DNA from 3 places in the Bradyrhizobium icense genome. Region 3 is predicted to be linked to each of the others. Evidence: predicted binding sites of a transcription regulator. Region 3 holds the regulator's gene; each other region holds the start of a gene.
What was found. Region 3 encodes LexA, which represses DNA repair genes until DNA is damaged. Its sites were predicted from a motif close to TGTTCNNNNTGTGTTCNG; they were not measured.

Region 1: the regulator LexA is predicted to act here: its motif matches at 1,073-1,090, upstream of LMTR13_RS07440 (PA0069 family radical SAM protein).
Region 2: the regulator LexA is predicted to act here: its motif matches at 1,188-1,205, upstream of LMTR13_RS19585 (single-stranded DNA-binding protein).

Annotation. Positions count from the first base shown of each region.
Region 1 is NZ_CP016428.1:1,568,148-1,570,412, forward strand. Features, by position in the region: gene LMTR13_RS07430 (bifunctional helix-turn-helix transcriptional regulator/GNAT family N-acetyltransferase) at 1-201, opposite strand, end outside; gene LMTR13_RS07435 (glycosyltransferase family protein) at 349-921, opposite strand; gene LMTR13_RS07440 (PA0069 family radical SAM protein) at 1,112-2,265, shown strand, end outside.
Region 2 is NZ_CP016428.1:4,152,545-4,154,809, forward strand. Features, by position in the region: gene LMTR13_RS19580 (outer membrane protein) at 108-896, opposite strand; gene LMTR13_RS19585 (single-stranded DNA-binding protein) at 1,410-1,898, shown strand; partial or broken gene LMTR13_RS19590 (DUF2306 domain-containing protein) at 2,228-2,265, shown strand, end outside.
Region 3 is NZ_CP016428.1:4,048,710-4,050,974, reverse strand. Features, by position in the region: gene LMTR13_RS19120 (molybdopterin molybdotransferase MoeA) at 1-431, shown strand, start outside; gene lexA (transcriptional repressor LexA) at 637-1,338, shown strand; gene LMTR13_RS19110 (hypothetical protein) at 1,568-1,990, shown strand; gene LMTR13_RS19105 (hypothetical protein) at 2,078-2,265, shown strand, end outside.

The sequences.
Region 1 (2,265 bases), 2.5 Mb from region 3:
GCCGGGATCGAGCCCGAGATCGCGGGTCAGATCGCTGGCGGTGCAGGCCGGGCGATGCACGATCTCGTAGATGATGCGCGCCTCCTGCAGCGTAAACGGGCTGTGCAGCAGCTTCGGTTCGATGATCCCGAGCTTGCGGGTGTAGAAGCGGTTGAAGGCGCGAACGGCCGCAACTTCTTGTTCGGAATTCAGCTGGGACATTGGACACCTCGACATTTGCTATTGTCAAAGATATATTTGACTTTAGCAAGTATATTCGCGAGGGTGGGGGCCGCCGGCTCGTGCCGGTTCTACTTTGCATGGGGTTGTTTTCGATATTTTGTGTCCGGGGCCCTGCGGTTTACCGCCCTAGGCGACGACCATGATCCGGCTGCGCAATTGGGTACGCGCCGAGCGGCCGAGCTGGCGCAGCAGCCGCGTCTCGGAGCGGCGGGCATCCGGCCGGTAGCCGCCAAGCCGCTCATAATGATCGCGGGCGATCAGGAGCCCCTGTTCCGCCGATGGCCCGGCGATCATGCGGGCGACGAACTTGAAGCCGTCGCGCAGCCGTGTCTCGGCATAGGGCGAGCGCGCATAGCGAAACACCCCGGCACGCGGCCGTCCGCTGCTCGATACGTTCTGGATGAACTGCGTGGTCTCGTCGATCCAACCGCTGTCGAGCACCGCACCGGCGTGCAGGAACATCAGCCATGGCGAGCGCGCCGCCCGCGCGCCGGCGGCCAGCGCCGCAGCGCGTGTTCCCTCAAACCTCAGAAAGCGACAGCCGGCCACGTCGGCCACCCGCTCGATCACGCCGTTACCGGTTCCGTCGACCAGCAGCACCTCGCAGATGACGCCGGCTGCGGCTCCCGGCACCAGCGCCGCCAGTGTTGCGACGGCGGGCTGTTCTATTCCTTCGGTCGGAACGATCACGCTCAGCATGAGTGAGGCTTCAGTGGCTCAAACGGTGAAAAACGCTGCACTGTTATCACCTTGTCACAATCAAAGCAGCCGTTTGCGTGCAGTTTTTTGCGGCATCGGCCGCGGACGCCTTTCTCCGCGGTTTGTGCTCAATGTGAATTGTTGTCGATGTTGTTCTTGATTTGTTCTTGATGCGTGCTATGTTCGCTCCATGAGCCGAGCATCCTCTCATGCCCTCAAGCACCCGCCGGTCACGGCGCCCTCCGAGCCGGCGGGTGCGACCCCTTTTCCCGAGCTTGCGGTCGCCATCGAACGCCAGAGACGGCGTGGCCGCGGTGCGCAGTCGAACCAGAGCGGCCGGTTCGAGGCCGAGGCGCGGGTCGCCTTCGACGATGGCTGGCAGAGCCTGGACGACCTGCCGCCGTTCAAGACCACGGTGTCGCTGGATACTTCGCGCAAGGTCATCACCCGTAACGACTCGCCCGACATCGGCTTCGACCGCTCGATCAACCCCTACCGCGGCTGCGAGCATGGCTGCGTCTACTGCTTCGCGCGGCCGACCCACGCCTTTCTCGGCCTGTCGCCCGGGCTCGACTTCGAATCCAAACTGCTGGCCAAGCCGGACGCGCCGGAACTGCTCGAGAAAGAATTGGCGGCGCCCGGTTACGAGCCGCGCATGATCGCGATCGGCACCAACACCGATCCCTATCAGCCGATCGAGCGCGAGCACAAAATCATGCGCGGCATTCTCGAAGTGCTGGAACGAGCCGGTCATCCCGTCGGCATTGTCACCAAATCGGCGCTGGTTACGCGCGACATCGATATTCTGCAGCGAATGGCGAAGCGCAGTTTGGTAAAGGTCGCGATTTCCGTGACCGCGCTCGATCCCAAGCTCGCCCGCACCATGGAGCCGCGCGCCTCGACGCCGCCGAAGCGGCTGGAGGCGCTGCGGCAATTATCGCAGGCCGGCATCCCCGCCACGGTGATGGTCGCACCCGTTATTCCCGCGCTGAACGATTCCGAGATCGAGCGCATTCTCGATGCCGCGGCCCATGCCGGGGTCAAGGAAGCGAGTTACGTGCTGCTGCGGCTGCCGCTCGAGGTGCGCGATCTCTTTCGCGAATGGCTGATGGCGAATTATCCCGACCGCTACCGTCACGTCTTCACCCTGATCCGCGACATGCGTGGCGGGCGCGACTACGACTCGCAATGGGGAACGCGGATGAAGGGCACCGGCCCGATGGCCTGGATGATCGGGCGGCGGTTCGAGATCGCCTGCGAAAAGCTCGGCCTCAACAAGCGCCGTTCGAAATTGACGACCGATCATTTCGTCAAGCCGAAGCGGAACGGACAGCAGTTGAGTCT
Region 2 (2,265 bases), 100 kb from region 3:
AAAGTATGGTGGTACAACCGCAGCGGGTACGGGCAATGCCGGTCTACAACCAAACAAAAAGGCCGGCGTGAAGCCGGCCTTTCCGTAGTCCCGCGCTGGTGTTGCGATCAGTACCTCGCGACAACCGGACCGCCCCAGCGGTAGTTGAGGCGGACAGTGACGAGATCCACGTCCTGGTCGATGCGAGAAGTCCTCGAAAACGAGCCGGCCGGAGCACCAATAAAGTTGCCGGATGCGGCAAAGTCGACGTCGCGGTCACCCATGAACAGGTGGTTGTACTCGACTCCAACTGACCAGTTCGGGGCGAAGCCGACTTCGAGACCGGCACCAACGACGCCGCCCCAACGCGTTTCCTTGGCGCTGTCGACAAGAAGCCCGGTCGCGGTTTCGATACCCCTGTACTTTTCGCCGGTCACGGCCGCGCCGCCCTTTACGTAGAGCAGAACGTTGTTCCAAGCATAGCCGACCTGACCGGTGATCAGTCCGAACGCATTGATCTTCGACTCATTCTCGATGGTGCTGAGCGGGGTGAAAAACGCCAGACTTGTGTTGGAGCCCTTGAAGTCAGCCCAGTTGCCTTGCCCTTCCAGACCAAACACCCAGCTGGCAGCCTGCCAGCGATAGCCGATTTGACCGCCGGCCGTGGCGCCCGTTGCGTCATGGCAGCCCTCGGCCAGCGGCGGAACGAAAGGACCTATGACGTCGGCAGTGAGATCCCAGCACTTGTGGCTCGAACCCCAGCCACCGTTGGCACCGATGTAGAACCCGCTCCAATCGTACACGACGGCGACGGGTGCCGGCGGCGCCTTGGTGTAAGGGCGCGCAGCGAGGTCGGCGGCCGCCGCAGGAGCGGCGAACGCGATGAGAGCAACTGTAGCTAGCAGATACTTCTTCATGGTCTATCCCCAGTTCTAATCCGCTTCCGCTCGTCCTGAAGCGCTGTTGGTGACGCGAGCGCCCGCGCCGCTGTGCAATTTCTATAGCGTGACTCGCCCGAAAATTGCGTCTCCGAATTGCAACAGTCGCGAACGAAGTATATGGAACCAAGATGATGATTTACTTAACATATTCCCTATGTTGTGCGGAACTTTCGGGTTCCATTTCGCGATTTTCGGGTTCCATTTTGTTCCAACGAACTCCCCCGCTGGTTGAGCGGTTGGATTGGAATAGGCCCAACGACCAGTAACGGGAACAAAGCTGGAACACTTGCCCCGGCGATGCTATATGTGGATAACCGCCGACTTGCCGAGGGATCGCCAGGTCAGCGGGGCCTGCGAGCGTATAGGGTCCGTTCGGATGTCCGGAAACGGGCGAGCGGCGGACAAGCGACAGGTCAAGAATTGAAGACGGCCGGCACGATGCAGGCCGAACCAGTGATTTTTGCCGGCGATATCGAGTGGAGAGCGGCGATGGCGGGAAGCGTGAACAAGGTGATTCTGGTCGGCAACCTCGGCAAGGATCCTGAAATCCGGCGCACACAGGACGGGCGGCCGATTGCCAATCTGAGCATCGCGACCTCGGAGACCTGGCGCGACAAGGCCACCGGCGAACGCAAGGAAAAGACCGAGTGGCACCGCGTCGTGATCTTTAACGAGGGGCTCTGCAAGGTCGCCGAGCAGTACCTGAAGAAGGGCGCCAAGGTTTACATCGAGGGCCAGTTGCAGACGCGCAAATGGACCGACCAGAGCGGGGTCGACAAGTACTCGACCGAAGTCGTGCTGCAGGGTTTCAACTCGAACCTGACCATGCTCGACGGCCGCAGCGGCGGTGGGGGCGGCGGCTTTGGGTCCGACGATTCCGGCGATTTCGGCTCCAGCGGTCCGGCCTCTTCGGCGCCGCGTCGGGCAGTCGCGGCAGGCAGCCGCAACAGCGACATGGACGACGACATTCCGTTCTGAGCGCGAAGTCAGCCGGCACAATAGCACTTTGAGGTAGAGCATTTAGTTTGAGGCATTCGGCCGATCTCGCGCCGAATGCCTTTGTGCACCTGCAACCTCACCGCAGCCAAATCTGCGCGGGTGGACGGGATGACCGGACCAAGAATACGCGCGTTTTGAATGGCTCGGCAGAGGTTTGTGACCTCGGGCGTCACGCGCGATCGGAGCGGTCGTTCATCCAATCGATCAGGACGGTGTCGATTGAACTTGACAGTGGAAAGATTGATGTAAATACTCCTTACATGGTGCAGGAGCCCTGCATCGCGCGCAGCAATCGCCGGGAGTTTCAGATGCCGCTCGCACCGCTGCTGGACGCCGCGCCCGCGAT
Region 3 (2,265 bases):
CGCTGGAGGCCGAGGGCGTCGCCATGGCATTCTGGCGGATCGCGATGCGGCCGGGCAAGCCGATGATGCATGGCAGGCTGGGCGCGATGCGGGTGATCGGCCTGCCCGGCAATCCCGTCTCCTCCTATGTCTGCAGCTTCCTGTTTCTGGTGCCGCTGATTCGCGCATTATCGGGCCGCGACACCATCCACCACCCGCGCGAGAGCGCCCTGCTCGGCCGTGATCTCGCCGCCAACGACCAGCGCGAGGACTACCTGCGCGCCCGCCTCGAAACGCGCGAAGACGGCACGCTTGTCGCCGTTCCGGTAAACCATCAGGACTCGTCGCTGCTCGGAAATCTCGCTGCGGCACGGGCGCTTGTGATACGTCCGCCGTTCGCGCCGGCGGCCAAAAAGGGATCGCGTTGCGAGCTGCTCCGGCTGCCGGAATGACGCCTGAACGGCGTCCCAACGGCACCTGGGGCCGAAACCGCAATGCGTTCACTTGAAATTAAGTGGTTGCGGAACACATATCGAACATATAGTGTCCGTTCATGATTTGTTTCGACTGCTAGTGTCTATGTCGGGAGTTTGGGGACTTCCGCGATCTGGGCCCTGAAGATCGAAACAACGACGCCAAACCGGGGGATTGCTCGCGATGCTTACGCGCAAACAGTACGAACTTCTGCGTTTCATCAATGAACGGCTGAAAGAGGCCGGTGTGCCGCCCTCCTTCGACGAGATGAAGGACGCGCTCGACCTGCGCTCGAAATCCGGAATCCACCGCCTCATTACGGCCCTGGAGGAGCGCGGCTTCATCCGCCGCCTGCCCAACCGCGCCCGCGCCATCGAAGTCATCAAGCTGCCCGAGCTCGCCGCCGCCGCCAATGGCCGCCGCGGCTTCACGCCGAGCGTCATCGAGGGTACGCTTGGCAAGCGCCAGGTCGGCGCACCGGCCGCCGAGGACGACAACAACCGGCCGGTCGCCGTCCCCGTGATGGGCCGGATCGCCGCCGGTACGCCGATCGAGGCGCTGCAGACCCGCAGCCACACCATCAGCGTGCCGCCGGATATGCTCGGCTCCGGCGAGCATTACGCGCTCGAAGTGCGTGGCGATTCCATGGTGGACGCCGGCATTCTCGACGGCGACATGGCGCTGATCCAGCGCAACGAGACCGCCGACACCGGCGATATCGTCGTGGCGCTGATCGACGAGGAGGAAGCGACGCTGAAACGCTTCCGCCGCCGAGGCGCCTCGATTGCGCTCGAGCCCGCCAACGCGGCCTATGAAGTCCGCATCCTGCCGCCGAACCGCGTCCGGATTCAGGGCAAACTGATCGGACTGTACCGCAAATACTGACCGGTTATGCCCTCCCGGCCCATGACCAAAAGCAGCCCCGGCCCGCGGCCGGGGTTTTTTGTTGCGTGTATGGAACTAAGGCACGTTAGCGCGTTTGTGAATGTGGCGCAGTGCGCCAGTCGCAGAATTGCCCAGAAAGAAGAAAAGGCTCTGCGCCATGTCCACTCTGATAGAGGCCTGTGCCTCCTTCTAGACACGGGTCAGCTATCTCAAACGAGGGAGCCATCCGATGTGTGACTATAGCCTGCACGCCGTGGCAACACGGCCTGCCCAGGTCGGCGAGACGCTGATCACCACGACGTTCCGCGGTACATCTACCCGCGGCTTTGCGTCGGAGCGCGAGCCCGCGGTGGCGGTCTGCATGCTTCCCGGCACCGAACTGGCGTTCGCAGAGGACGTCAGATACGACAACCGCTGGATCTGGACGCGAACCACCGACTGGCGGGTCGGCAAGTTCAATCAGATCGAACCCGAAGTATCCGACCGTCATCATGACGCGATCGAATTTCCCGACGGAAGCCATGTACTGGTGACGCAGCTTTGCGAAGGCCAGCGCGCGACCGTGCTGCAATTGCCGGTGGTCCAGACCGGTGGCGAGCGTGCACCGAAGGTGACGGAAGCGCCTCCGGTCGAATCGATCGTGACTGGATAGATAAACGCCAAGCATATGATCCGCCGGTCCAGGCCGGCGGATCATGGTGGTACATTTTCGAGAAACTCGGCACCGAGGGGGCAATCGGTGGTCAACAAGGTTACATGGCAACGAGCCGGACGCGTCACCGAGCCCGGACGGTACATGTTCAGGTACGGGTGGCTCACCATCACGGCCGAAGATCTCGCAATCTGGCAGCAATTCCCCGAGGCGTCGTTCACGCTGGTCAACCTGCCGTCGGCCCCCGACGCGCCCGAGGAATTCCACCTCGGTGC